Regions from separate parts of the Paenibacillus sp. FSL F4-0087 genome, predicted to be linked through region 1. Evidence: riboswitches for the same ligand, from Rfam matches in the RefSeq annotation. Region 1 holds a riboswitch; the other holds the start of a gene.

Region 1 (15,007 bases):
GTGAATCCTCCTACGCATTGGGGGCAACACGCTGGCAAACGATCTACCGTGTCATTATCCCGACCGTTCTTCCAGCTTTGTTGACAGGGATTGTACTCGGTATGGCTCGCGCATTTGGTGAAGCTCTTGCCGTACAGATGGTCATTGGGAATGCACCGCATGTACCGACATCACTGCTCGAATCCGCTTCAACGTTAACGAGTGTAATCACCCTGAGTATGGGTAACACCACCATGGGATCTGTTCATAATAATGCACTGTGGAGTATGGCGCTTGTCCTGCTGGTGATGACCTTTGTCTTCGTCATTCTGGTTCGCCTGCTTGAAAGGAGGAACCGAGTATGAAAATGAAGGCTAAAACGGTAGATAAAGTTGCCACATCCGTTATCGTTGTTCTGGCGCTGTTCATTGTTGTTCTCTTGCTCGGTTTGCTTGGCTTCATTCTGGTACGTGGGATCGGACAGATTAACTGGCACTTCCTGACCAGTGCACCACAGCTGCTCAAAGGTGGAGGCGGTATTGGACCGCAATTATTCAACTCAATATTCCTGCTTGTTCTGACCTTGATTATTACGATTCCGCTCGGATGGGGCGGCGGTATTTATATGGCTGAGTACGCCAAGCCGGGCCGGATCACAAGTTTTATTCGACTCGTTGTCGAAGTGTTATCCTCGTTCCCATCTATCGTTATTGGTTTGTTCGGACTCTTGTTAATTGTTAATACATTTGGTCTTGGATTCTCCTTATTATCGGGTGCCATGGCCTTGGCTATATTCAATCTTCCACTCATGGTGCGGACAACAGAGCAAGCGTTCCGGGCCGTTCCGAAAGAGCAGAAGGAAGCGGGTCTTGCACTCGGGTTGTCCAAATGGAAAATTATTACTTCCATTCTGCTGCCTGTGGCATTGCCAAGCTTGATCACAGGTACGATCCTGGCATCGGGCCGGATCTTCGGTGAAGCAGCAGCCCTAATGTTCACAGCGGGTATGAGTAGTCCACCGCTGGACTTCACGGACTGGAATCCAACGAGTCCAAGGTCGCCGATCAATCCATTGCGTCCGGCAGAGACACTGGCCGTGCATATCTGGAAAGTAAACAGTGAAGGCATTGGCCCGGATTCCAAAGAAGTAGCAGCTGGCGCTTCAGCCGTGCTTGTACTTCTTGTACTGGCGTTCAATCTAAGTGCACGCTGGATCGGTCGGGTGGTTTACCGCCGCATGACAGCTTCGAAATAAGGAGGAACCAACATGGCCATACCTTTTGGTACGGAACAGTTAAGCATATATTATGGGCATTTTCAGGCAGTTAAGCAGATCAGCCTGACTTTTCCCGAAGCCAGTGTAACGGCACTCATTGGACCATCCGGCTGTGGTAAATCCACGTTCCTACGATCGCTCAACCGAATGAACGACGAGATTGCCGGTTCTCGCACGGAGGGACATATCTGGATGGATGGCAATGATCTGAATGAGCCGGGCACAGATGTAATCAAGCTTCGCCAGAAGATCGGCATGGTTTGGCAGAAGCCGAATCCTTTCCACAAGTCTATCTACAACAATATCGCGTTTGGTCCCCGCTACCGCGGTATCAAGAACAAGAAGGCACTAGATGAAATTGTGGAAAAAAGCTTGCGCCGCGCTGCGCTCTGGGACGAAGTGAAGGACAGACTGAATGAATCTGCCCTGGCCCTTTCGGGTGGACAACAGCAGCGGCTCTGTATCGCCCGCGCGTTGTCGGTTGATCCACAGATTTTGCTGCTCGATGAGCCGGCATCTGCGCTTGACCCGGTATCTACGGGTAAGGTGGAGGAGTTGATCTCGGAGCTCAAGAAGGAGCTGCGGATCGTGATTGTTACCCATAATATGCAGCAGGCGGCACGCATCTCGGATTATACGGCTTATTTTTATCTGGGAAGCATGATTGAGCACGGAGATACGGAACATATTTTCACCAACCCGGACAATCGTCTGACTCAAGAATATATTATGGGACGTTTCGGTTAACTGTTAAATTGGATGGAGTATGAGATCGAGATAGATTTATAGAGATAGAAGCAAGCATAACTCCCGGGCGAGGTCGTTCGGGGGTTATGCTTTTTTACATCATTGTACATATGGAATAGTTTGCCAAAATAAAAACAATCATGCTACGATATTTGTAAACACTGCCTTTAATTTGATAAGAGAAGGAGATGTGGATCATAACTACCCATAAGATTTCCCATGACACCATGGCAACTGAAATTATCTCGCATTATTCCATAGAAAAGCCTGCAATTTCCTTTATCCGACATAATGAAAATCTAACGTATCAGATGGTTGATGAATCAACCGGACAGAAGTATCTATTGCGAATACATAAAGCCGCTTTTGCAAGCATGACGGGAATCCAGCATACACGACCTGCACTTGAAGCGGAGATGAATCTACTTCATGAATTACGGGCTACCAGCCCATTGCGAGTGCAGATACCTTTGCGAAATACATCGGATGAGTGGGTCACCGTCTGGTTGGACGAAACAGGAGAAGAGATCTGTTGTACTGTTCTGGAATGGATTGAGGGCAGGGACATCAAACAGGGAGAACGTCTGGCGACAGCGCAAATTCATGATTTGGGTGTACAGTTGCAGATATTGCACCAATATGGACGACGACCAACGGGAGCTCCTGAGCAACAGGTGGGTTCACTGAAGTCTGAAAGCGGGCAGCAGATGAATGACCGTGAACAGCATGCTGATAAGGCGATCATCTCAGAGATGTATACCGATAGCGATAACCCTACCTTGAAGCAAACGGAAGTACGACCAGCCTATGGTTCGATCAAAGAGAATCTGGTCATGCTGGAGCAATTGGAGGAAGGCGTTAGACGTGGCATCTTTACTCCTAAGGATTTCGATCTGATTCGTGAGACGTTTGAGAACATTAACAGACAACTCGAAACGTATCCGCACAATGCCGAGACATGGGGAGTAATTCACGGAGATATTACCCGCGGCAATCTGTTAGTGACGGATCAGGGCATATCTATGATTGATTTTTGTTTATACGGTTATGGCTACTATCTCTTTGATGCCGGAGGTGCGGCTACGATTTTCAATCGGGAGGAACGGGATGTCTTCCTATCGGGTTATACGGAGCAGACAGGACCACTGACGAAGCGTGATATTCGATTAATGGAAGGATTCATGCTGATTTTTACGTTCGGCTATTTTGCATTCCAGATGGAGAATGAGTCCAGGTACGAATGGATGAAAGAGCGAATGCCTCTTATATGCAGCAAATTTTGCAAACCATATGTACAGAACGAGAGTATTTTCTATGAGTTATAATTTGTGATTTCTAGTGGGTGGGTAGCGCTATGAAGAACATTCGTGCAAAGAGAGTTGCATCGAAGGGGCAGTCTGGTGGCTGGAAGCATGCCGGATTGCTACTTAGCGGAGTGGGCATATCCAATCTGGGTGATTTCATATATATTGTGGCGATTAACCTGATGGTATTGAATATGACACAGTCTCCAGCGGCAGTCGCAGGGTTGTGGATTATCTCGCCGATTGCTTCGGTGTGCACTAAGTTTTGGTCAGGTAGCCTGATTGATCGTTATGATCAGCGGCAGTTGATGATTGGTGCCGATATGCTACGGGCGTTGCTGGTGGCGATGCTGCCACTGATGTCCAGTCTATGGATGATGTACGCGGTGATGTTTCTGATCAGCATGTCCTCATCTATATTTGTCCCTTCCTCTCAGGTATACATTACCCGGCTGGTACCTGCTGAACGGCGCAAGCGCTTTAATTCCCTACAAGCTTTGATCAGCTCAGGGGCATTTATTACCGGCCCGGCAGTTGCAGGAGTGATGCTGTTATATTTATCTCCGGCAGCAGCCATTTATGCCAATGCGGTTTCCTTTGCTGCTTCTGCGTTGATTCTAATGTTTCTTCCCAAACTGGGCATTGGAGAACAGAATATAGGGACGGGAAGCAGGCTGACCCCTCGGATGATTGCCCAGGATTGGAGAGCTGTACTGAGCTTCAGCCGAAAGTCGGGCTACGTGGTCGGTATATATGCCCTGTTCCAGATTATTCTGGTGGTCGGCATGTCGCTGGATGCTCAGGAAGTGGTGTTTATCCGTCAGGTGATGAACCTGCCTGAATCGCAGTACGGAGCATTAATGAGTATCACCGGCATCGGTTATTTGGCAGGTTCCATGCTGGTTTGGATGTTCGCCAAACATTTGCCGGTCCGTCACATGATGGGTGGCGGTGTACTTCTGGTTGCGCTTGGTTATTTCCTGTTCGCCCGTTCATTCTCGTTTGAACTGGCGGCTGTTGCCTTTATTCTGCTCGGTCTGTGCTCCGCACTGGCGAGTACCGGCCTGGTTACCTTTTATCAAAATAATATTCCTGTCGATCTGATGGGGCGAATGAGCAGTGTACTTGGACTTGTGTTAAGTGTGTTGCAGGTGGCTTCCATTTTGATTGCAGGGGTAATAGCAGAGCAGTTGTCGCTTCGTATGGTATATACAGTTGTATCTGGGGTCATGCTGTTAGCTGCGTTGGGATTGTGGGTGACGAGCATGTTTCCTTCCCGAAGCAGGTATTACGATGAACCGGCGAAGTCCAAGGCGATGGTGGGGTGACAGGCAGAAATACGGCAATTCTAGTACAGAATAATGGTTGCCTGAATACCCGAACCGTTCAGTAGAACATAACATAAATAGTATTAAACACAGATATTGGCTAATAGAAAATGAAAAATGTATACGCTTTCGAGATGAAACGCATTAACACATTCATGTGATGAAAGTTTACAGTTTGTTCGTTTATCTTGTGTATAAAATGGAAAAAGCAATTATTCGCAAAGAAATCGTTAAGTTTGTTGACACTGATCTTCCGGTCGATTAATCTTAATGAGAAAGTATTAAAAACTTCAATTATCGTTCTGGTACAAAATCAGAATGGTTCCATACAGCGAATGATAGCGAGCGGGAGAGACCTGGGCATGTCGAGTAAAATGGCAGCTGTCGGGCACCGAAGGAGCAAGCTGCTACGCACCCGGCGCAGCGGTTAATCTCTCAGGTAAATGTACCATCGTTGGACGCAACTCTGGAGAGTGCGCGAACTGCGCCACCCAAGGGGTATATGGTCAAGCAGCACGGTGTGCAGGGTGACGTCACCTGTAAATACAGGGATGCATCGATTCGCCGCGCTGCTTATCATGAAACTCTCAGGTATCGAGGACAGAGAGAGGGCCTAGGGCCTTCTTCTGTCCTTTTTTGATGTCATCATTCAGTAATAAAGGAACATTATGGGTGTACGTCTGGATGAAAATGACGATTATAAATGGAGGGTTTGCGATGCGTTTTAAAGACGTTTTTTCAATTATTGGTCCGTCCATGACAGGTCCATCAAGTTCACATACGGCTGGAGCGGCAAGATTGGGGCGAATTGCCCGTCAGTGGCTGGGATGCACGCCTGAACGCGCTCGATTAACTCTATACGGCTCGTTTGCTGATACGTATCAGGGGCATGGTACGGATCTTGCGTTGATCGGTGGCCTGCTTGATTATGTGACTGATGATCCACGTATACCGGATGCAGAACAATATGCAGAGGAAGCGGGTATGGAGGTAGAGTTTTTCACAAGCGGCCTGCCTGCTCCTCATCCGAATACGGTCAAGATTGAACTATGGCACGGAGACCGCCAATGTTCACTAATCGGTGCTTCCATCGGCGGTGGTAGTGTATCGGTGCATGCATTGAATGATTTTCGTGTACAGATCAGCGGAGAGTTCCCCACACTTGTACTTCGCCATTCGGACAAAGCAGGGGTGCTCGCTTCGGTAACCTCCACCATCAGTTCGTCCGGGGTGAACATCGGGTACATGCAAGTGGATCGGAAAGCCCGGGATGGTGAAGCACTGACAGCGATGGAGATGGATGGTGTGCCGAATCCTGAGATGTTGAACCGTCTGCGGTCGCTGGATCATATGCTGGACATTCGCGTGATTGATTTGAAGAGAGGGGTCGAGCCTGATGCGGTTTAAACATCTACATGAACTGAATACCATCTGTACAGCAGAGTCCAAGACCATTGCCGAGCTGATGATCGAAGAGCAGGTTCAGGAGACGAATATCCCGGAAGTGGATGTTGTGCGGCAGATGTCGGATTACTATCAGGTGATGAAGGAAGCTGTACACAAAGGGCTAACAGAAGATACAACATCACGCAGCGGCTTGACTGGCGGAGACGGCAAAAAAATGGCTGAGTACATTCGTAAAGGCGAGACTTGTTCTGGAGATGCCTCTGCACTGGCCATGGCGTATGCCCTTTGTGTATCGGAAGTGAATGCCTCGATGGGCCGGATTGTAGCCACACCGACAGCTGGCTCCTGCGGCATCATTCCGGGTGTATTTATCAGCTCACAGGAGCGTTTTGGCTGGAGTGACGAGCATCTGGTGAACGGTCTGTTCTGTGCGGGAGCGATCGGTTATGTCATTGCCAACAACTCATTTATCTCAGGTGCCGAGGGTGGCTGTCAGGCTGAAGTGGGTTCTGCGATCGGTATGGCCGCTGGAGCCATGGTGGAGCTGCGTGGAGGGACGCCGGAGCAAGTGGTTCATGCAGTTGGCCTCGCGTTAAAAAATACACTAGGGCTCATCTGCGATCCTGTCGCAGGCCTCGTGGAAATCCCTTGCATCGTCCGTAACGGACTGGGTGCCGTAACTGCGCTGGCTGCGGCCGACATGGCGCTGGCCGGGGTACGAAGTGCCATTCCTTCTGACGAAGTCATTGATGTCATGCTGGAAGTGGGCAGTGCGATGCCGAGCAGGCACCGTGAAACGGCCCAAGGTGGGCTTGCCCAAACACCGACAGGACGGAAAATGATGGAGAAGCTTGCTAAACCAAAGGCGAAGCGTGCGGAGCCTGAGACTGAAGCTGAGTCTCCTGCTGAAAATGAGCCAGAAGCCAAGGCATAACAACTATGCACGAACATGAACGAGCTTGAAATGAATTTAACTCGTGGAGCCTGGTTCATGAATGGTCATCTGCTCCCATCATGATAAAAAAGCCGGTACGAATTCTTCCTGCTGAAGAAGCGTATCGGCTTTTTTGCTTATTAGGTTAGCCTGTAATTACTGGTTGGCCTTTTTTTGTGGTCGTTTTACGATGGGGAGCCAGGAGAACGTGGCCGCTTGGGGGGACCTCGTTACAAGAGGCTGTTCTCACGCGACCTCCAAAAGATCATTTTTGAGTTGGAAGGGTTTCGACCTGTAAAACAAGCGCCGTGTGTAGCTGAAATTAAGAAGTTTAGCGATGCGAAACAACTCGTGGCATTTGCAGGCCATGACCTTTAGTTCAGGAAAGTATACAGCGACAAGCGCACGAATACAAAACGAGGCTCGAAGAGGCTCGGACGTTCTCTGTACTTGGCTGAGCAATGCGAGATGAGTAAAAATGTATACTTAATCCCCACTGCTTCGTCAGCTCGTGGATTGAGGTCTTCCTGTGATTGGCGGCGAAGTACAAACGAGGTGAATCCAGAGATGCCCGGATGCTCGATTGACTCTTCTATCTTTTTGCGATGGGGTTAATGATCTTGGCTCCCGAACCGGCCCTTTAGCAATTGATGAGTTTATTTCTCGACATATCTCAAGCGAAAACAAAAAGAACAAAACGTTTATTTTTTATAACTAAACGAATGGACTCTGGCTTACCCAATATAGGTTTGATGTGATCGGATATGTGAAAGTTGAGTTATAAAAATTTTTATATAATTCCATTTGTTGCTATGGTATTATTATGTTGAAACATACAAAAAAAGGAGGATTTTTTATGAAAAGTATCAAGTTGGCTGCAAATTTTCTTCTTACTTCTGTTCTTGCTTTTAGTTTATCTGTACCAGCCCTTGCCCAACAAAGTGAAATAGAAAACATTGATGTGTCTAAAGGGGTATTCTTGCCAATTAACACATTCAACGATCTTTATGGTAAACCAACGAGCCATACAGATGATATCCCAATTGTTGGAGGAGATGCGAGCATTCAAATCCAAAGTATTAAGCTTACTGGAAGCGAATTATCACTTTCTGCGACAGTAAATTACAATAACCAAACTAAAGCACTTGATGCTACTGGTGAACTTTACAACAGCTATAAGCAACAAGATTCTATTAACAGTGTTGTCGGTGACCTTAAAGATAGTAACGGTAATTTTGACATTAAATTGTTTGATGTTTATAATGACACATTTAAAGATAAGATGATCGTAGATCAGTCTCTTCAAAACAAACCTCATTTGAAAGCGTATTTAATAGATCATCAGGAAAATATCCTACTATTTGAGATCCCTCTCCCTGATGATTTAGAATATATTTCTGTTAATAATATTGAAGAGATTGATACAAATAAGGACTTTTTTTGGTTTACTGGTGTAATTACCCCATATGAACAAAAAGAAATTCCGACGGATGAAAAAATTAAAGCTGAACTTGGTGTATCTTCTATTGGCCTAAAAGCAGTTGGGAGTTTTTCGGATTGGACACATAGTACAACCTATTATAAATCTTTCTATATTGGTAGCGATTATATTCAAGCCTATTCCTTACCTTATGGCTCATGGAAAGCTTTGGATGTAAAAAATCAATCTACATGGACAAACAGCTTTAAAATTGCGGAGCATGTGACTGTGAATGGAACAACCAATAGAAGTGTTGACAGCCCGTTTAAATATCGTAATGTGAAATTAAGTACGGGGGTTGGAGCTAAGTCTACCATAATAACCGCTTATATTGATGGTAAACTTTCTGGAGCAAGCAATGGATCTAGTTTAGCAATGAAAATTGCAGAAAAAGCATGGTCAACAGCTTTACCTGTAGCACCTTCAATTAGCGATATCAAGGGATGGGTAGATGCAATCATTGATGCCGGTACAAGTAAAACTATAACGCTAGGCAGCTCAAACATTAAGCTTAGTACATCACCTACAGTAGTTGAAAGTGCTAATTCAGGCAGTAATGAATTGTTCAAGTATACAGATGTAAACGGGACTAATACTGGGCATCATCTAGATCTTCAAACTGTTGTTCAATACGAGAGTAGCTCTGGAACATCGGCTACAGCAAACGGACTTTTAAAAATTAAATGGGATGTTTATTATGCAAGTGCTTTACTAGATTCGAATCAAAAGGAAGTCTCGTTCCAATATAGTGTCTCCAAATAACCCCCCTGAAGCGAGCGGCGACTGATGTCGCCGCTTGTCTTTACTCAAACTACCTAAAGAGATAGAGGGCTCAAATATGCTAAAAAAAAATTATGGTAGAATAGTTTTTGTTTGTTTAATAATAGCACTGCTTATCCTTTGTATATCGCAATACCATACTAAAGAAATATATAAATCAGCACTTACAAGTAAGCTTATAGCTGACATTTCGGAGCTGCGGAGTGCAATATCATCAAATGACAATGTATATGGGGAGATTCTGCGCTCAGGAAAAGTCTCAAAAAGTCAAGCTAACTATCTTATGGGAAATAACGATGAAATAAGGAGGATCGTTGGAGATTACTCTGCCTTAGCTGTTCATCTTGGGAAGATGAAGGAAGGGTTTCAATACGTGGACACACCACAAAATGCCCTGAAACTTACACTTTATTTTAAGGATCTACAAGATGCAGGTAAGGAAGATTTTCTTGATCCTAACTCGAAAGTTATAATTGAGAAGGCACTAGATTTGAATTCAAAATGGAGTGGTACAATTTCTAGTAGACAGATAACTAGTATCGCCGATGATTCATGGATTAAATTACTTGTTGACTTTGAAAAAGATACTCATATTTTTCTTGAAGAAAATAAAATTGAAAACATCGAGGAATTTTGGCTTAAGAGAAGAGAGATAAAATAAATGAATTTTCAGTAATCAATTGAATACTAAATTAATGAGTTGATGTAGTTGCGAACGATTCAAATTCGCTATTATCAGGTTAGCCAGTGAGTACTGGTTGGCCTTTTTTTTTGGTCATTTTTCGATGGGGGAGCCGGGAGAACATCGTTGCTTGGGGGTATGAACCTGTAACAGGCATCTATGTGCAGGAGAAGCTGAGCAGTAAAGACCCACTAGGGCAAGTGTTTCCGGGGTATGAAGAGGTATTTTAGAACGTGTTTTTGGTAAGGTCATTAACGGTACTGGCCAGTTGTTCAGAGAGAGATTCCAAGCAATGGGAGATTGAAAAAGTCGGAAAACTGGAGGAAGTGCTGGATGACTGGGGAGTAGCAAGACTTAAAGCCATGCGTTGCTTGGTGTGGTCACGTTATTGCTGACGATGCTCGGCAACTAAACTAGTTGGAAAAGCAAATGAAGGACATTGCGGTAGACTTGGACGAAGCCGGACTTATGAAAAGCATCCGGGAATTGGAGCGAAACTGGCGACAGCGATTGTAGCTGAAATGGGTGATGTGAAGCAGTTTAGCGATGCGAAGCAACAACTCGTGGCGTTTGCAGGCCTTGACCTTAGGACTTCTAGTGTTTACAGCGATAAGCACACGAACAACGAAACGGGGCTAGAAGAGGCTTAGACGTTCTCTGTACTTGGCTGTACAATATGTAATGAGAAAACAAGCTGTTCATTACATTTTGATCATCTTGCCAAAGGAGCAGCCCTACCAAACATAAACCATATTTAACTATAACCTCCACGGCAATGGAGGTTATTCGTGTTGGTCGGAAAAAGTGTAACAAGAAAAGAGAATTTATCAACCTGAATTGCTGACAAGTATTAGCTGGTTTTTTGCTGTTCCTACAAAGAAAAATAAAAAGCTATTGACGTTTATATATCGATTAGATATATTATTTATTGTTATATATCAATACGATATATATGACCGAGAATAAGTTATACAACTTAAGGAGATGGATAACATGAAAAGTGTTTTTCAAACGAGTCTTCTGTTTTTGAAAAATGGAGCTACAGTGGTCGGGTTAATTACAGCCGTACTGTTCCAGGTTTTTTTTAATACCATTTGGCTTAGTGGGTATGATCAGGTCAATGCACGGATGAACCAGCTTGCAGTGACCATCGTTAATGAAGATGGGATTGCGGCTGATCCTGTGGCAAAGTCTCTTGCAGAGGGCCTTCATTTCGCGATCAAGCCTTCGGCAACTATGGAAGAAGCCAGACAGATGTTGACGGATCGGGATGTATACATGATTATCGAGATTCCATCCGGTTTCATGCAGCAGGCGGGAGACTTGTCGAGTCCGGTAGCTGTAAAGTATGTGATGAATGAATCCAATGTGGCTACCGTAAAAAGTGTGATGCAAACCGTATCCGCACAAGTCACAGCGACGTTGAACCGTGAAGTACAGCAAAACAGCATTCGGGGAGTGCTAAATCAATCAGGTATGGCTGCCGATCAGGCGAATACGATGGCAGTGGGGTTATCTTCCCGGGTGGAGGCAGAAGTGGAACGGCTGAATCCAGTTAACAATTTTGCTTTTTCCAGGGTGCCAATGTTGATTGTGACAGCTACGTTTACAGGTGCAATGCTGCTTGGCATGAATCTGCAAAAGGTTTCTGGTGAACTCAGTAGCAGGGCAGGAAAATGGGAACGCTTTTGGGCGCGCAATATCATCAATGTTGGTGCTGCATTTATCGTATCGCTCGTTGGAGCAGGGATGATGCATGTTATGGGTGTATCATCAGCAGATGGCTGGTGGATATTTTGGCTATTTCAGTTGTTGATTACTTTATCTTTTCTATTCGTGGCGCAATTGAGCTTGCTGCTGCTTGGAAATGCTGGAGCATGGTTAAACAGTGCCTTGTTGCCTCTGCTGATGTTGTCATCAGGAGCAACCATTCCGCGCGATGTCATGCCTGACTTCTATCAACAGATCGGTCATTATCTGCCGGCAACCTACGCGGTGGAGGGCATGATGAATCTGGTGCTTGGCGGAGATGGGATTAGTCATGATGTTCTGCTTCTCGTAGTGATTGGAGCGGCGACGTTGGTTCTGGGAGCGGTGTGCACGTGGATCAAACGCTCAGGTCCTGCACAATCCGGCATACCTTTGGAGTCCAAGTCTGCTGCGACACCTGTCCCTCTGACTGGAAACCTGCCTTCACCTGATCGTGGATAACATGGATAAAGATAAGCATCCTTTTGCCGGATTAGCCAATCCGTGAACGTCTGATGATGTTGAACGTATAAGGGAGGATGTGATACGTTAAGAGCAATTGGAAAGGAGCGGTACACCGATGAACACGCAGCATGTCATCCTCGGAATACTGCACAATCAGCCATGTTCCGGATATGAGATCAAGCAGTACTTTGAACAATATTTTTCATTTTTCTTCGATGCCAGCTTTGGCACCATTTATCCCACACTTGCGAAGATGGAAAAGTCGGGGTTATTGACCAAAGAATCCGTTAGACAGGAAGGGAAACCTGACAAAAATGTGTATACCTTAACCCCGGAAGGGTCTGCGGAGTTCAATACCTATTTGATGAGTCCCTTGGAAGCAGAGGTGTTCCGTTCTGATTTTCTGATGCGTCTGTATTTCGGAGAGCTGGCGGATGAAGATACTGTCGTAGGGTGGGTCCGGTCGGAGCTGAATCGTAAAGAATTGCTGTATGCCGAGCTGCAGCGGCAGATGAGGCAATTTGGCGAACAGATCTCACCTGCACAGCGTTTGTGTATGCAAGTGGGGCTTGTGCAATATGAGGCTACCATCCGATTGCTCAAGGAACAGCTGGCCGCCCCTCAGTAGCTTTCTATAGTATCCGTGTCATTAAATCAATTGACGATCCATCCATAACGCAGAAAAGCGCTCTACAGATCAGTAACAGGTCTGTGAGCGCTTATTCGGCGTTGCTTTCAATGCGTTGGAATTGTAAGGACACAATAAAATTAAGAAGCTACGTGATATCTGTACTTAGTACAACATATCCATATGCGGGCAGCTCAACGGCGAGGATTCCCTCTTCCTTGGCTGTACGATAATTCTTGCCAAATAACTCCGTCCATTCCCCGGCACCCGCTTCGAGCTCGACGATAGCTGTTTCTTCCGAACGATTGAAGAGGATCAGAATGCGCTCCTCATCATCCTGCCGTTCCATCACAAGCTGGCTTCCGCCTTCACGGGCCTGCAGGAATCGAATGCTGCCTTCTGCACGCAGGGCAGGATGGGCATGGCGAAGTGCAATTAGCTTTTGATAAAAGGTGAACAGCTCGCGATCCTGCTTCGTCTCATCCCACTCCATACATTTCCGACAACCGGGATCATGCTCTCCGTCCAGCCCAATCTCGTCTCCGTAATAGATGCACGGAGTACCCATATAAGTGAATTGGAACAGCGCAGCCAGTTTCATCTTCCGCTGGTCGCCCTCACATAAGGTGAGTAGCCGTGGTGTATCGTGGCTGTCCAGCAGATTGAACGCCACTTCGCTGGCTTGCAACGGATAGCGGGACAGTTGTCGACCGATCGAGTTCGCAAACTGTTCGGCGTGCATGGCATCTTTTACAAAAAAACGATTTACGGCTTCCGTAAATGGATAGTTCATCGAGGCATCGAACTGATCACCTTGCAGCCAGGAGGAGGACTCATTCCATACCTCACCCAAGATATAGGCATCCGGATTCGCAGCCTTCACTACACGGCGGAAGTCACGCCAGAACGCATTATCCACTTCATCCGCGACATCCAGCCGCCAGCCGTCGGTACCCACTTCCTTGATCCAGTATACGGCCACCTCCAGCAAATACGCCTTCACCTCCGGATTTTCCGTGTTCAGCTTCGGCATATGAGCTTCGAATCCAAAGGTTTCATACGTAGGAATGCCATCCTTCACGTCCAGCGGGAATTCATGCACATGGAACCAGTCCTTATATTTGGACTTCTCCCCGTTCTTCTGCACATCGACAAACGGCGCAAAGGTCTTACCAGAATGATTGAACACCGCATCCAATAGCACCCGGATTCCGCGTGCATGGCACAGCTCAACAAGCCGTTTAACCGTATCTGCATCACCAAAATGACGATCTACTCGCAGATAATCTTCGGTATCGTATTTGTGATTGGTTGTTGCCTCGAAGATCGGTGTAAAATAAATGGCATTAATGCCTAACTCTTCAAGGTAATCCAGATGGTCGATGACGCCCTGCAGATCACCTCCGAAGAAGTTAAACGGGGTTGGCTCACCACCCCAGGGTTCCACATGTTCTGGATTGAGGTCAGGGTTGCCATTTGCGAATCGTTCAGGGAAGATCTGATAGAAGATCGCATCCTTCACCCATGCAGGCGGTGTAAATACAGCTCCGGGGTGGATATATGGAAACTGGAACATGTGACCAGGATCGTCGGGTTCATGCGTTTGGAAATCCGTCTCGGTCATCCAGATCTGTTCTGTGCCGTTTTTCAGCAGGAAGGAATACTTCAGCCGATGATACGGTGGTTTTACTTGCCCCTCATAATAATCGAACATGGAATCGGATGTATATTTGGTTAAAGGAACCAGCTCTTTGGTGCGATCCCAGGCGTATTTGTCGCCAGTCAGGGCATATACCTCGGTGAGATCATTCTTTTTGGCACGCAAACGCAGACGAATGGTATCCTTATCGTAGGCGTAGGCCCAGTTCCGTTTCGGTTGATGAAAGATGGCTTCCAGCAGCATAATGAATTTCCTCCCGTCGTATACACATGTATTATGTGAGCAAGTCGCAACATTCGATGCAGAATTATGCGAAGCGGATGATTAAGGTATAATTTAAAATAAAAGGATATCAATGGCCGTGTGATTATCATTCGTACATTTTATATAAACAAGATACTTCATTATGTTTCAAATATATAATTAACCCAAAGGGTGCAGAAAGGAAACGAATGCGCGCATGAAAACGAAACTGTTATACATTGAAGACGATACGGAAATTGCTACATGGGTTAGGGCCGACTTGGAGGAGCGCGGATATGAAGTGGTATGGCTCGGAAGTGGTGAAGGTGCGGCTGAGGCTGCCGG
Region 2 (15,007 bases), 2.0 Mb from region 1:
AGGCATCGTATGTGATGTGGAGGACAGTCGCGGAAATATCGGAGTCATGCTGCGCGGACGTAAAGTCAAAATTCATAAGAAACGTCTAACTCTGCACATCTCCGCAGATGAACTATATCCGGGTGACTATGACCTCGACATTGTGCTGGAGACCAAAGAGAACCGCAAGAAACGCAAACTGATGAGTCGCAAGCATGTGGAAGGACTGAAGATTGAATTGCCCCCTGAAGAATAACCGGAAATTTTATATAATGGGTTTAGTTGCTATACTTTAATAAACCTATCGATCGTTCGTGGTTAGAAATTCATCGGGGAAGGAAGACTCGTATGTCTGTTGAGCAAGATTCAAACAAAGTCACTCCAGAAGTTCTTGTATGTCCTTTGTGTGGGGAGGCCAATGGCTGCTCCTATGCCGCTGGTCGTCCTCATTCAGAATGCTGGTGTAACCGGGCTGTGTTCCCAGAAGGGGTATTTGACCCCATTCCGGCAGAACAGCGCAGGAAGTCCTGCATCTGCGAGGCATGTCTGGATACGTATAAAAAGAAGACAGAGCAAAATAAAGAGCCCCACAGTTAACCCTGTGAGGCTCTTCTTCTATCGATATGATTTTGTATTGAAATACAGACCATTACTTCTGCAGTTGTTGATAATGCGCTACAGCCTGCTTCAGTACAGGGTGACTCTCATCCATGGACGTATACTGGCTGAGTGCTGCTTCAATCCCTTTTTGCTGGATCGTAGTCTGGAGTTCTACCGCTTCCGGGTCTTCGGAAATGTCAAACTTGCAGGCAGCGGCCATGCCCATTGCCAGATGTGTTGTCTCCGTTCCATACTCGTAAGCCTGGAGAGCCGGGCGAACTAGACGGTCATTCGGGGACAGTTTCCGCAGTGGAGAACGTCCTACACGAGTTACCTCATCCGTCAGATGTGGGTTAACGAACCGTTCCAATATTTTGGCAATGTACATCTGATGATCGTCGGCATTGAATCCAAAACGCTTCACCAAAACTGCTCCGGTTTCCTGCAAGGCACCATATACGATGGATTTGACTTTTTCATCGGCGATAGCCTTCTGAATTGTATCAAACCCGTTCACATATCCAATATAAGCGGCAATACAGTGTCCGGTATTTACGGTAAACAGCTTCCGTTCGATATAAGGCTCCAGATCATCCACATACATTACACCCTCAACCGGTTTGAACGCAGGAGCCATTTGTGAACGGTCTACAACCCATTCATAGAAAGGCTCTACCTGTACATGCAATGGATCTTCATGATGCTGAATCGGCACAATCCGGTCCACGGCAGAGTCTGGGAAATACACATACTGATCCGCAAGCAGGCGAGTCCGCTCATCAAGCAGACCATATACATGTTCTTTCAGCTGAGTGCTGGCTCCAATAGCGTTTTCACAAGCAATGATGTGAAGCGGCTGGAAGACATCACCTGTTCCCAGCCTGGAAGTAAGTCCTTTGGCAATACCGGGAGCAATATGTTTCAGGATGTTCACACCCACTGCGGTTGTGATCAGTTCAGCTTCTGCAACGTTCTGAGCAACGGTATCCAGATTGGTTCCATCGATCGCACTCACACCGGTAACTGTCTCCAGGTCCTTGGCTTCGTTAGCCAGTTCAACCGTGTATTCTCCACGCTGCTCTAGAGCCTTAACCAGCTCCTGGTTAACGTCCGAGAAAACGACATTGTAGCCTGCACGGGACAGAATCAAACCGATAAAGCCACGTCCAATATTACCTGCTCCAAAGTGAAGGGCCTTCATAGTTCCATTTCACTTTCCAAAATAGTGATGACTTCTTCAGCAGTTTGAGCATGACGCAAAGCTTCCATGTTCTCTTCCTCGGCGCAGATGACTGCGATGCTGGTCAGGATCTCCATATGTTCTCCGCCCTGAGCAGCGATACCAATTACCATATACGCTTTCTCTTCCCCAAAATCAACACCTTGCGGGAACTGAATGACCGATATACCTGTGGACAGGATAAATGATTTGGATTCCTTCGTGCCGTGTGGAATCGCAAGTCCGTTGCCAACATACGTGGAGACAATCTCTTCACGCTCCAGCATTTTGTCAATGTATTCAGCGGTGATATGTCCCGCGTCTTTCAAAATTTGACCTGCCATACGAATCGCTTCGTATTTATCCTGAGCCGTTGCATTCATGATGACTTTATCTTTAGTTAACACACTCATGTTTGAATACCTCCAATTTCTGTTTTGCTGCGGTAAAATCCCGCAAGTTCTTGGGACAAGTAATGAATAAGATCATCCCGGTTGCCTTTTTCAAGTAATGTGATCATTTCTTCCTGCAACAATAGTGCACTGATCTCACTCAGTACTTCCAAACTTTCCTTCGATAACTGTCTGGGTCCTAGCATCAAGAGCACATGGCTGACACCTGTCGGGTCTTCCGGCGTGCGCAGAAGCGGCTCTGTCAACTGGAACAGCGTGATTGAAGGACTGTGAATGCCATCACTGCGTGTATGAAACAAAGCGAGGGAAGTCCCAGGAATTTTCTGGCTTCCAACCGCTTCACGCTCCTCCAGCAGCCTGGCAATCTCTTCAGGATTATTTAACACACCAGATTGATGTAAAACGCTGCACATGGCATAGGCCGTGTCAAAAAATCCAATCTTCTGATTATCCAGCGGGAACACCTGAAACTTGCCGATAATCTGTACGATTTCAATCAGGGTCGCTTCCAGTCCAACCGGATCGGAAATTCGTCCTGTTGTCATTGAATCTGCTTCAGGGGGGGGACTATGTTCCCGCTGAAGCGTCGTTGTCCTGATGAAGTGCCTTAAACGTTCACTTTCTTCTGCCGTCAGCAGTGGGCTCACCTTGTAGTATTGATGTTTATCCATTGGCAGATCCACAGTAGAGAGAACCAGATCATATTCCGTCTTTGGTATACGCGCGGCTTCATACCAGGACACACTGTCCACAATCCGAATCTCGGGAATTTCCTTGGACAGTCGGCTCGATAACATCCGTGAAGATCCGATCCCACTCGTACAAACGACGACAGCCCTGATTTCACGTTTCAGCACCCGCAGTCGTTCAATGGAAGCACCGAAGTGCATCACCAAAAATCCGATCTCTTCATCCGGAACATCCGTATTGGGCCAAGCCTCACGCACTGCTTGCTTTACATCCTCAAAGAGTGATTCATAATCCTTGCGGATCTGTTGAAGCAGCGGATTACGGATGAGCTGCCGTTCATCCATTCGTTCCAGTACTGGCTCCATATGGGCAATCAGACCTTCACGGAGCAGACGATCCTCATGGAACGAATAATGAGTTTTCTGCTGCATCCGATCTGTGAGGGAACGAACCATGTCAAGCAAGACCAGATCGTCTACGGGCAGCAGACGTGAGGAATGAATCGATTGCTCGATTTCAATCAGCAGCCTGTGAAAATAAGCCTGCTCCTCGCCCACAAACTCCAGCCCAAGCTGGGCAGATAGAACACCGCACAAACGGGAAGCTAAATATTCCGGCACCTTCTGCTCAACATGTAGAGGCATTCCAACGTCTTTTTTGTCTTGTTGAGTGCTCCGACCTATGCCAAAACCTTTGCGAATCCGCACAACGGATACAGACAATTGGATCAGCAGCTTCATGTATTGACGCTCCGGTATATTTTCCAACCACTCAATATCCGGCTGCCATAACGCGTTTTCGACCGTAAGTACATCCTCATGCCCTATCATTTCCAGAAGCTTGCTGCTTACTTTGGAAACTCCCTGCTCCGCCTGTCTACCGAACAAATCGGATTCATCCAGATATTCAAGAGCGAGCGCGGAAATAGCCATGCGATGAGCCAACTCACTTCCATTGATCTTGACCCCATATCCACGTCTGCGAACCAACTTCAATCCTGCCAGCTGAATGCGTGGCTCCAGATCGTCCAGATCATTGCTTGCCGTAGATACGGTTACTTTCAGATCTGAGGCCAATGCAAGCAGCTTCACAGGCTCGGATTCATCCAGCAAAATACAAAGCATGAAGAGTTTACGCTCTTCGGGCGTAAACTCCACATATTCGTTAAGCTCAAGTTGTTGACGCAATACGGCCAAATCATCGGAACCGGGATCAATTCGAACCCCGGTTCCCGATTTTTTTTCCAATCTCATGCCAAGGGGCTCAAGCCATTGTTCAATCATCTGCAACTCTCGATGTACGGTACGAGTGCTTACTTTGACCGCAACAGCTATATCGCCAGCAGTTACTTCATGAGGATGCTCCAGCAGGAACTCCACGATCTCACGCTGTCTCCTTGTAATATTACTCATCAGGAGTCGGATTTGAGGCGCTCCACCAGTGCCTCATATTCAGGACTCTTCAGGAAGTTGTCGATGGAAATATGCTCTGCATTTGGAGCCACGGATTTGGCCCGGTCTGTCAATGTTTTCTGTGTGATGACGATGTCGGCATCTTGTGGAATCTCACTGATCGCCGTGTTGGTTACAGCGACATCCACACCGGCTGCCTTCATTTTCTTCCGGAGAATCGAGGCACCCATGGCACTCGAACCCATACCTGCATCACAGGAGAATACAATTTTATTGATATCCGTTTTTACTGCCGAAGAAGCAATATCGGCTGCACGGTCAGCTTCACGATTGTCTTTATCAACGGTGAGGTTGCCCGTTTTGCCCTGATTTTTCATATCTTTCATACGGTTGGACGCACTGTCCAGATCTTCTTCATCGTTCTTCTGTTTACCCGTTTTGAGCAGTATGGATGCTACGAGGAACGAGATGATCGCAGCTACAGCTACCCCTGCAAACATGCCAAGGTATCCACCCTTAGGTGTTAACAACGAGTAGGCAATGATACTTCCCGGTGACGGTGCTGATACCAAACCAGCTCCGGTTAGCATAAAGGTCAATGTACCCGCTACACCACCAGCCATCGCAGCCAGAATCAGTATCGGTCTCATCAGAATGTAAGGGAAATAAATCTCGTGAATCCCGCCAAAGAAATGGATGATTACAGCACCTGGAGCGGAAGATTTGGCTGATCCGCGACCGAAGAAACAGTATGCCAGCAAAATACCAAGTCCAGGTCCTGGATTGGATTCGAGCATGAATAATACGGATTGACCCAATTCTCTTGCTTGATCCGTAGCAATTGGTGTCAGAATACCATGGTTGATCGCATTGTTCAGGAATAATACTTTTCCTGGCTCAATGATCAGATTGACCAGCGGGAGAAGACCAGCATTCATCAAAGCTTCTACCCCAGCTGATAACACCTTGCTAATCGCTTCAACGAAAGGCCCGATGCCTTTAAGGGCTAGAAGGGCCAAAATCCCACCAATAATACCAGCGGAGAAGTTGTTAACCAGCATCTCAAACCCTGATTTGATTTTGCCATCGACAGCCTTGTCAAACTTCTTAATGACCCAGGCTCCCAACGGTCCGGCTATCATGGCGCCAAGAAACATTGGAATATCACTGCCGACAATAACCCCGATGGTCATGATCGCACCGACTACACCACCACGTTGGCCGTGTACCATGGTACCGCCTGTGTAACCGATAAGCAAAGGCAGCAAATATTTGATCATTGGATCAACCAATAATGCAAAATCTGCGTTAGGGAACCATCCTTTTGGAATGAACAATGCCGTAATCAGACCCCAGGCGATAAAAGCACCCATGTTCGGCATAACCATACCACTTAGGAAACGTCCAAACTTCTGAACGCCAACCCGTATTCCTCCGCTTGTTTCGGACTTTGCGTCCACTGAACTCATACTGAAAACCTCCTCAACATATTAAACCTTGATTCCACTGAATTTTGACAACGATGATCCAGACGAACGAAGGTACAAATCTGCAATAAATCTTAATTTACAACCATATCGTAAATGAAAACGGTATCTTCTACAACGAAATGAAAACCTACTTCCGTCATGAACGTTGATGACAAGATTTAAATTTAAAGGATTGTTCCATATTTAAACCCGTATATTGATCGAAACCTGTTATTCCTTTCATGTATCATACCCACGAATTGCCCCATTTTAATGACAAATGAAATTGTAAATTTATTCTATTTAAATGAGCTGTTCCTACCTCATTTAGAAATGATGATGAAACATGTTAAATTGATATTTATTTCATCTAATTAGTCTAATTCATCGAGTAACAACGAAAAAGCGCAATGACCTCATCCAGTTTCAGATGAGGCAATTGCGCCTAAGTATTCTCCGAATAAGCAATATCACCATTCGGATCTATAATCATCGATTCATTTTATTACCTTAAAAGAACTTTTGCATCAAGCTAAAACTCTCTATCCAATCGGAGAATTGTACCTTAATATTATTCCGTATGTTTACGATACGCATCCGCGTTCATCAACGTGGAAAGTGCTGCTGTCAGATCGCCCTCAACACGAATCTCGATCATCCAGCCTTCCTCATATGGAGAGTTGTTAACCAGCTCCGGGGAATCCTGCAATGCATCATTCACAGCAATAATCGTTCCACTGACAGGAGAAAACAAATCCGAAACGGTTTTGACGGATTCAATCGTTCCAATGCCGTCTTCCGCTTTTACATCCGATTCCAGGTCAGGCAATTCCACAAACACAATGTCACCCAGCTGATGCTGCGCGAACTCGGTAATACCAATACGTACGGTATCCTCCCCTACGGTCTGCACCCATTCGTGCTCTTCACTGTACAGGAAATCACTTTTCAATTCGCTCATCGATATCCGCCTCGCTTTTCATTAATGAGTGCATGCGTTTCTTTGACCTTAACCTTTTTCCCAGAACATAGCGTATGATATTTTCGATTCAAATGTCAAGATACCTCACAATTTATTTGTTTTTCTTCCTTATATACCTGTAACTCAAATGCACTCTCCCTACATATAATGGTGAATATTAGAAAAGTAAGCGCACTCTTTATAAATAGACGAACGTTATGGAACAAATTAAAAATATCATTCGGTTTTTTTATTCATTTCTATGATATCGTTCTTGACATCAATAGTCGATTCAGGCTTTAATGAGAGTAGTAAATGTGTTTAATTGGTCTATGCAATACCCGCGGATGAATGTAAAGGGAGAGATTACCCTTGACACCCGAATCAGGGTGTACATGCGGTAACGCCGAAGGAGTAAACCACCGACAAGCGGAGGTGAATCTCTCAGGCAAAAGGACTTTTACGGGACGCAACTCTGGAGAGCATCTAATCGCCCTGTGTGGGCGTTATGATCACCCAAGGGGAAACCTGCTGCATCATGCGGCGGGGTAACTCTCAGGTACCAAGGACAGAGCCTAAGAATACAGCGTGCTTCTGGCATGCCGATTCTTTGGCCTGTCCTTTTCCTTTTTCCCAAAAAAACGAAAACAGGTTATAGAGCGGCGCTGCCTATCGCGTCCTTACCTTACTTTTATAAAAAAATATGATGCCAGATTCATTGATCCATGGTTATACACTCGGCCGGTTGACGGCCCATGACGAGGTGATTGGATGTCCGATTTGCTTAGAACCCCACTCTTTCCACTCTATCAGCAATATGAAGGCGTACGATGCATTGATTTTGGTGGCTGGGAGCTCCCGGTACAATTCAGCGGAATTCAGAAAGAGCATGAAGCGGTGCGAGAACGTGCTGGATTATTTGATGTATCCCACATGGGCGAATTCACCGTACAAGGTGAACACGCAGAAGCTTTTTTACAGCACATGACCACTAATAATGTAACAACACTCGTTACCGGTCAGGCCCAATATACGTTAATGTGTTATCCGGATGGTGGCGTGGTTGATGATCTGCTGATTTATAAACTGAAAGACCAGCATTATATGCTGGTGGTTAACGCCTCCAACATCGATAAGGACTGGGCATGGCTGCAACAGCACATGATGCCTGGCGTAACGATGACCAATGATTCGGATCAAACAGCGCTGCTTGCTCTTCAAGGTCCGCTGGCAGTAGATATTCTCAGAACGGTGACAGACACGGATGTGTCTTCGATTGAGCCTTTCCGCTTTGTGGCAAATGCGAAGGTATGCGGCGTTACATTGCTGTTATCCCGTACCGGATATACGGGTGAAGATGGCTTTGAGCTCTACGTTCCTGCGGAACAAGCCGCTGCGGTCTGGAACGGATTGATGCAAGCGGGAGAAGTTCACGGACTTGTTCCGACAGGACTGGGTGCTCGGGATACGCTGCGCTTTGAAGCCAAGCTGCCCCTGTATGGACAGGAATTGTCTGCAACTATCTCACCGCTGGAGGCTGGCGTTGGCATGTTTGTGAAGTTAAATGCAGGACCGTTTATCGGACATGAAGCCTTGTTGCAGCAAAAAAATGATGGACCTGCCCGCAAGCTAGTCGGGATCGAAGTACTGGAGCGCGGCATTCCTCGCCCTCATTATCCCATTTACGCCGAAGGTGTGCAGATTGGTGAAGTGACCACAGGGACTCAGTCGCCTACGTTGAAACGTAATCTGGGGCTGGCCTTGATCGACAGCAAATATGCTGCACTGGGTACCCCGCTGGAGATTGAGATTCGTGGCAAGAAACTAAAAGCCGAGGTCGTGAAGACCCCTTTTCATAAACGGACACGTGCGCCAAAGACACCTACTCAAGGAGCTGATCAAGCATGAGCAAGCATCGCTACATTCCCATGACCGAGCAGGATCAGAGTGCCATGTTGGCAACCATCGGCGTGGAAACGATTGAAGATCTGTTCCATGACATTCCACAGGAGATTCGCTATCAGGGTGAACTGCCTGTTTCCTCCAAACTCGATGAATATGCACTGACACGTCATATGTCGAAGCAAGCGGCAGCGAATGCCAACTTCGAGACACACGCCAGTTTCCTGGGTGCAGGTATTTATGATCACCACGTACCTTCCGTCATTAATCATGTCATCTCCCGTTCCGAGTTCTATACCGCCTATACACCTTATCAACCCGAGATCAGCCAAGGAGAATTGCAGGCGATTTTCGAGTTTCAATCCTACATCTGTGAGTTGACAGGTATGGCTGTAGCCAATGCCAGTATGTACGATGGTGCGACTGCATTTGCGGAAGCAGGCAATCTGGCCGCAGCGGCAACCCGCCGCAAACAACTGATTGTGTCACGCACCGTGCACCCTGAATCCCGTCAGGTATTGCAAGCTTATGCTCACGGCCTCAATCTGGAGATTGTTGAGATTGGATATCAAAATGGTGTAACAGACTGGGATGCCCTGCAAGCCGCCGTGTCCAATGACACCGCAGCCGTCATGATCCAGAGCCCGAACTTCTTCGGCGCCGTGGAAAATGTAAAACAGGCCGCAGACCTTGCCCATACGCACAAGAGCCTGCTCGTGGTCAGTGCCAACCCGCTATCGCTGGGTCTGCTGGAAGCCCCAGGCAAGCTGGGTGCTGACATCGTCGTTGGCGACGCGCAGCCCCTTGGCATCGCCGCTTCACTCGGCGGCCCAACATGCGGATACTTCGCGGTATCCCAGGCTCATATGCGCCGAATTCCTGGCCGCATTGTAGGCCAGACAACGGACCGCAACGGCAAGCGTGGTTTTGTACTCACGCTGCAAGCACGGGAACAGCATATTCGCCGGGAAAAGGCGACGTCCAACATCTGTTCCAACCAGGCGTTACTCGCGCTGAGCGCCTCTGTATATATGTCCATTATGGGTAAACAAGGCATGATCGACGTCGCTGATTTGAATTTGCAAAAGAGCCATTATGCCCTTAACACGTTTACCGCAATTCCAGGCGTCTCTCTTACGTTTACCGCTCCTACGTTCAATGAGTTTGTTATTCAACTGCCTGAAGGAACAAATGTGGAAGCACTGCAACTGAAATTGCTCGATGCAGGTTTCATTGGCGGCTATGAACTTGGCCGTGATTATCCTGAGCTCGCTGGACATATGCTGATTGCGGTTACTGAACGACGCAGCAAGGAAGAGATTGACGAATTCGCACGTGTATTGGAGGGATCGCTGTGACTCAGGAAACGACAACAAAGACAACGACGACATCAGCACAAGGACAATCGGAAACGGTAACCTCTATCTCCACTTCGGGCCAACCTGAAACTAACACAACAGTTACTGCTCAAGCTGCCTCTCCAGCACCGGAGCAATCGTTGATTTTTGAACTCAGCAGTCCGGGTCGGGTCGCTTATTCCTTGCCTGAATGCGACGTTCCCCGTCAAGCTGTGGATTCCCTGATTCCCCGGGAAATGCTTCGGTCGGAAGCAGCAGCATTGCCTGAGGTTTTTGAAGTTGACGTCATTCGCCATTACACTGCCCTGTCTCGTCGTAATTTCGGGGTAGATAACGGATTCTATCCGCTGGGCTCTTGTACGATGAAATATAACCCGAAGATTAATGAGGATGTGGCCCGTTACAACGGATTCGCCAAAATTCATCCCTATCAGCATGAATTCAGCATTCAAGGTGCACTTGAGCTGCTCTACACGTTGCAAAATGATCTTGCCGGACTAACCGGTATGGATGCCGTTACGCTGCAACCGGCCGCTGGTGCACATGGCGAATGGACCGGGCTCATGATGATCCGTGCCTACCACGAAGGTCGTGGTGAACAGCGCACAAAAGTTATCGTACCGGACTCTTCTCACGGGACCAACCCGGCAAGTGCAACCGTAGCAGGTTTCGAAACGGTAACGATCCCTTCCCGCGCAGACGGGCTGGTGGATCTGGACGCACTTCGCGCAGCTGTTGGCTCGGACACCGCAGCGCTCATGCTGACCAACCCGAACACACTCGGACTCTTTGAAAAAGACATTCAGGAAATTGCCTCCATTGTGCACCAGGCAGGTGGCCTGCTGTACTACGATGGAGCCAACTCCAATGCCATTATGGGCATCACTCGACCTGGCGATATGGGCTTTGACGTGGTGCATCTGAATTTGCATAAAACGATGAGTACTCCGCACGGCGGAGGTGGACCTGGTGCCGGCCCGGTTGGCGTGAAGAGCCGCTTGATTCCATTTCTGCCAAAACCGATGGTCATCAAGAATGATGAGGGCATATATGCGTTGGATCGCGAAGGTGATCAATCCATTGGCCGGGTCAAAGCTTACTATGGTAACTTCGGAATTCTGGTCCGCGCCTATGCCTACATTCGTACTTATGGACCTGAAGGCTTACGACGGGTATCTGAATGTGCGGTGCTCAACGCCAACTACATGATGGCTCGTCTCGCACCTTACTACGAGATTCCGTATCCAGGCGTTTGCAAACATGAATTCGTTATGTCTGGTCGGGGGTTGAAGCAGTATGGTGTACGTACACTGGATGTTGCCAAACGATTGCTTGATTTTGGGTATCACCCGCCAACTGTGTACTTCCCGCTGAACGTTGAGGAGTGCATCATGATCGAACCAACGGAAACCGAGAGTAAAGAAACACTTGATGGGTTCATCGATACGATGATTCGCATTGCCAAGGAGGCAGAAGAGACACCTGAATTAGTACTCAATGCCCCTTATGGCACACCGGTTACCCGTCTGGATGAAACAACAGCTGCCCGTAAACCTGTATTGAACTGTGCTTGCAGTTAAAAGCTAACCTAATAAACTTGTATTTGATACCTGCAACGACATCCGAACTATGTTATGTCCCAGGACTGGCACGATACGATCATTACAATATTCTGTCGTTGATAATCAGTAATAAATGCCAAAAACAGCCGCATTTTGCTTTCTGCGCGGCTGTTTTTCTTATTGCTTATTAACCTGTCAGCTTTATTTTATCTTCCCGGTTTAGGGCTTCCAATTGGCCCGTTCCTTCTTGCCCAATCGCGGACAGGTATAACAATAGGAGCGGCCTTGTCGTAAATATTGCAGGCAACAGACATTTTTGATCGCAAGTCTCTTCGAAGGCTCCAGCGGATGATCAATCATCCGCACCCTGACATGAAGCGGATTCTTGGGCAGACCAAAAACATCAGCTTCCAGACCATTTTGCACCACCTGTTCATCAGCGGCAAATTGACGCAAGAGAGCCTCCTCGTCTTGATACGTATTATGGATATTCTCCCTGTAGTTTTGCAGAGCCGTTGGCAACTGCCCCCACAACATGCTTACATGCAACCCGGAAGCTTTGGACAAACACTCCATAAGGGGACGTGCAGTCTGACTGTAAAAACGTCTTAATTCTGCTTCAAGCCAGACCGTTCTTTCCTCCGAATCCTTCGGAGCGAGAATGACATTCATTTTCTCAAGTTGAAAAGCAATTCGTGTATATCCGGTTTCCTTCATCAAATGTATACTCAGATTGGCTAGCGAGAAATTCGGAGCTGCATCATGGACGGATAAGGTATATTGCAGCGCAGCTGCCACATCACCGAACCAACTGGTGAAGTAGGCTGCGGCAACCGCTAGATCCTGTCCCTCGATTAACTGTTGATAGGCGGACAAAAAGCTTCTCATTGCCTCCGGATCAACAATAGATTCTCCACATAGCGATGCCACGGGTACACCATTCAGTTCCTGTACAAGATTAAAGTGCTTGCCCAGTTCCTCACAAATCCGGTCATTCATCATTCGCCGAACAAACGATTCAGGTCATCCAGCATGGAAGTAGCCGCATTGGGTCCATACCCGCCAAACCACGAATCTGAAGCCACCTGGAATACCTGATTATTTTTAACAGCCTTCATGTTTTTCCAAATCCCCAAGGTCTGCAGATTGTTATAGATTTCTTCATTATCATTAATAAGGATAATATAATCCGGATCGATTTCTGGCAGCTTTTCATTAGACAACACTTCATAGCGACTTTCAGCGCTTGTCACTGGGAAAACAGCCGGTCTGGAGAAACCGAAATCATCATAAAGCCACTTGTAGTCCATGTCTCCGTAATACCGAATATCATTTCTTATCCGCAATACCATCAGTGTCTTACCCTCTGCTTTGGCGTGAACCTTCTGGATCGCCTCAGCTTTATGCGTTTCATAGGTATTTATCACTTCTTCTGCCTTTTCGTTCAGACCAAAGGCCGCCGCGGTAGCTCGAAATGCCGTCTGCCAATCTGGTGCCACATATCCATTCTCAAGCATGGCCGTTGGAGCAATTTTGGCATAATTCTCGAATTGCTCTTTGCTGTTCGTATCTGTCACAATCAGATCTGGTCCAAGAGAGAGCATTTTCTCTGCACTGACCTTACCTTGATCACCGATGATAGCCACATCACTCAAGAATGGCTTCAAATATAACGGAAAATCTTCGTTCTGTGATTTCACCGTAGCTTTTGGTGTCATGCCAAGTGCAATTAGGTGATCCGTTAAATATGTCACTGTAGAAGCAATGTTTTCTGGCTTTTGCGGTAATGTCTGCTCACCATTTGTATCCTTAAATGTAAATGTGGCATCTTGGGACTCATCCGATGCCGCTTGTTCCTGTTTCGTCGGTTCTGCCTCAGACGAACCTGACTTCTCTTTGTTGCCACAGGCCACAATTAATAATAACACCGCAAGCAAAACTGCTGTTAAAGTGAAATAGCGTAGATTTCGTTGTTTCATGTTCTACAAATCCCCTTAGTCATTCGTTATTCTTTTATTTTGTTTTCTGCGATTCTCTCATTTTTCATTACACGTGTGCTTGTAATCCAGCCCTTTTCATTTCTTAGATTCATAAAAAACAAACTCCCATGCTGGGGAAGACGTATGAACGCCTTGCAGTTCGCCCTATCCAACGAAGCGGGAATAGACTCCCATCTTGCGGTTCTCCAATTATGATCATCCACGCACCAATAAAGATTGGCTTCTAGGACAGGAAGGCATGAATCATACCGAACGACAAACCAACCGTCCTCGTGCTTCTCCTCACATATTTCAATAAGCGCAGGTTTCACTTTAACGATGCTGTCCGCAAAAGCGAAGACCTCCTCGCATGCCCATGCCTCCTTATAAGAATGCCCGAGACCCGGGTGAAGGCTTAGTCTGCTGTTGTTAGGATGGCACTCCAGATGCTGTTCATAAGACTTATTAAATATGCTCAACGGAAAATGGGTATCATTACTACCGTTAAGCCATAACATCGGCAAGCGGCTTTCAGACAGATAAGTGGATGGATCCCACAATAGACGAATACGTTCTGCCTCTGCCTCCGGCATCGATGCAAAGCTAAGCCCATAATAGGAACCCGGTTCATGCAGATACCCACAGCCATAAACGGGCATGGCAAAAGAAAGCCTGGTGTCTAACCCCGCAACCAAACTTGTGATGATGCCTCCCCATGAAATTCCTGTTATACCTATACACTGCTTGTCTACACCCTGAAAAGAGCGGAGCAATGAATGAGCCAATATTACAGCGGCTACGGCATGATACATCCATTGATCTTCAACAGGCTGTTCGTAATCTGCAAATACACCCTGTTTCTCGGGGCCACTCCATGAATGTGAAGGCCATTCCATCCGTTCGGTGTGCTCCTCATCCCCGAATGGAACATGCCCTTCCAGATCCACGGCTATCGCAGCATACCCTCGTGCCATCCATTCTTTCAACCAACTGCTAAAAGCTGTTCCCGCACCACCGTGAACCAGAATCACCGCGGGAACTACCTCGTAAGGAGAGACCGGACGCGGAATGCCGTAGTAGGCAAATATGCGAGTAGCCCGACCTTTATATGACACACCCTCATAGAAGCAGGCATGTACGCCGGTATGTTGATCTTCTGAAACCGGGTATAATCGAGGTACTTCAAACAATTGCTCCAGATTCCAAGGCGGCTTTCCAGAAATGGAATATCACCTCTTCTTTACACTGATAATGATTTTCTTTCTCAATACGTATCATATCATTCATTGCTTCCGCTAAACATGGATATTTAAACGGAGTGAACTGGACTTTAGTCAGCCAAATAACCGCATAAAATAGGACAGCGCCCGATCATGCGACCATGCTGAATACTCAAACAATTTTTCTGTCCCCACCTCGTACACATGTCCATGCCGAACTGCTGTCAAACGATGCCACTGTTC

What was found. A riboswitch is a leader RNA that binds a small molecule or an ion and turns the genes downstream of it on or off. The one in region 1 is predicted to bind glycine.
Region 2: it holds a riboswitch for glycine, as region 1 does, so the genes downstream of both, gcvT (glycine cleavage system aminomethyltransferase GcvT) here and sdaAB (L-serine ammonia-lyase, iron-sulfur-dependent subunit beta) in region 1, are expected to answer to the same signal.

What each region holds. Positions count from the first base shown of each region.
Region 1 covers NZ_JBBODJ010000001.1:2,292,127-2,307,133, reverse strand. Annotated here, with positions in the region: gene pstC (phosphate ABC transporter permease subunit PstC) at 1-344, shown strand, start outside; gene pstA (phosphate ABC transporter permease PstA) at 347-1,234, shown strand; gene pstB (phosphate ABC transporter ATP-binding protein PstB) at 1,247-2,002, shown strand; gene MHB84_RS10720 (phosphotransferase enzyme family protein) at 2,230-3,327, shown strand; gene MHB84_RS10715 (MFS transporter) at 3,357-4,634, shown strand; glycine riboswitch at 4,971-5,094, shown strand; glycine riboswitch at 5,099-5,240, shown strand; gene sdaAB (L-serine ammonia-lyase, iron-sulfur-dependent subunit beta) at 5,352-6,041, shown strand; gene sdaAA (L-serine ammonia-lyase, iron-sulfur-dependent, subunit alpha) at 6,031-6,975, shown strand; gene MHB84_RS10700 (hypothetical protein) at 7,832-9,217, shown strand; gene MHB84_RS10695 (hypothetical protein) at 9,252-9,896, shown strand; gene MHB84_RS10690 (hypothetical protein) at 10,007-10,147, shown strand; gene MHB84_RS10685 (hypothetical protein) at 10,151-10,312, shown strand; gene MHB84_RS31380 (hypothetical protein) at 10,439-10,567, shown strand; gene MHB84_RS10680 (YhgE/Pip domain-containing protein) at 10,911-12,128, shown strand; gene MHB84_RS10675 (PadR family transcriptional regulator) at 12,247-12,759, shown strand; gene MHB84_RS10670 (alpha-glycosidase) at 12,908-14,662, opposite strand; gene MHB84_RS10665 (response regulator transcription factor) at 14,880-15,007, shown strand, end outside.
Region 2 covers NZ_JBBODJ010000001.1:4,286,805-4,301,811, reverse strand. Annotated here, with positions in the region: gene MHB84_RS19815 (endonuclease MutS2) at 1-235, shown strand, start outside; gene MHB84_RS19810 (cysteine-rich CWC family protein) at 328-576, shown strand; gene MHB84_RS19805 (mannitol-1-phosphate 5-dehydrogenase) at 629-1,780, opposite strand; gene MHB84_RS19800 (PTS sugar transporter subunit IIA) at 1,777-2,211, opposite strand; gene MHB84_RS19795 (BglG family transcription antiterminator) at 2,208-4,313, opposite strand; gene MHB84_RS19790 (PTS mannitol transporter subunit IICB) at 4,313-5,782, opposite strand; gene gcvH (glycine cleavage system protein GcvH) at 6,354-6,743, opposite strand; glycine riboswitch at 7,091-7,213, shown strand; glycine riboswitch at 7,217-7,317, shown strand; gene gcvT (glycine cleavage system aminomethyltransferase GcvT) at 7,515-8,651, shown strand; gene gcvPA (aminomethyl-transferring glycine dehydrogenase subunit GcvPA) at 8,648-10,003, shown strand; gene gcvPB (aminomethyl-transferring glycine dehydrogenase subunit GcvPB) at 10,144-11,583, shown strand; gene MHB84_RS19765 (hypothetical protein) at 11,785-12,564, opposite strand; gene MHB84_RS19760 (ABC transporter substrate-binding protein) at 12,564-13,544, opposite strand; gene MHB84_RS19755 (alpha/beta hydrolase family protein) at 13,571-14,734, opposite strand; gene MHB84_RS19750 (AraC family transcriptional regulator) at 14,879-15,007, opposite strand, start outside.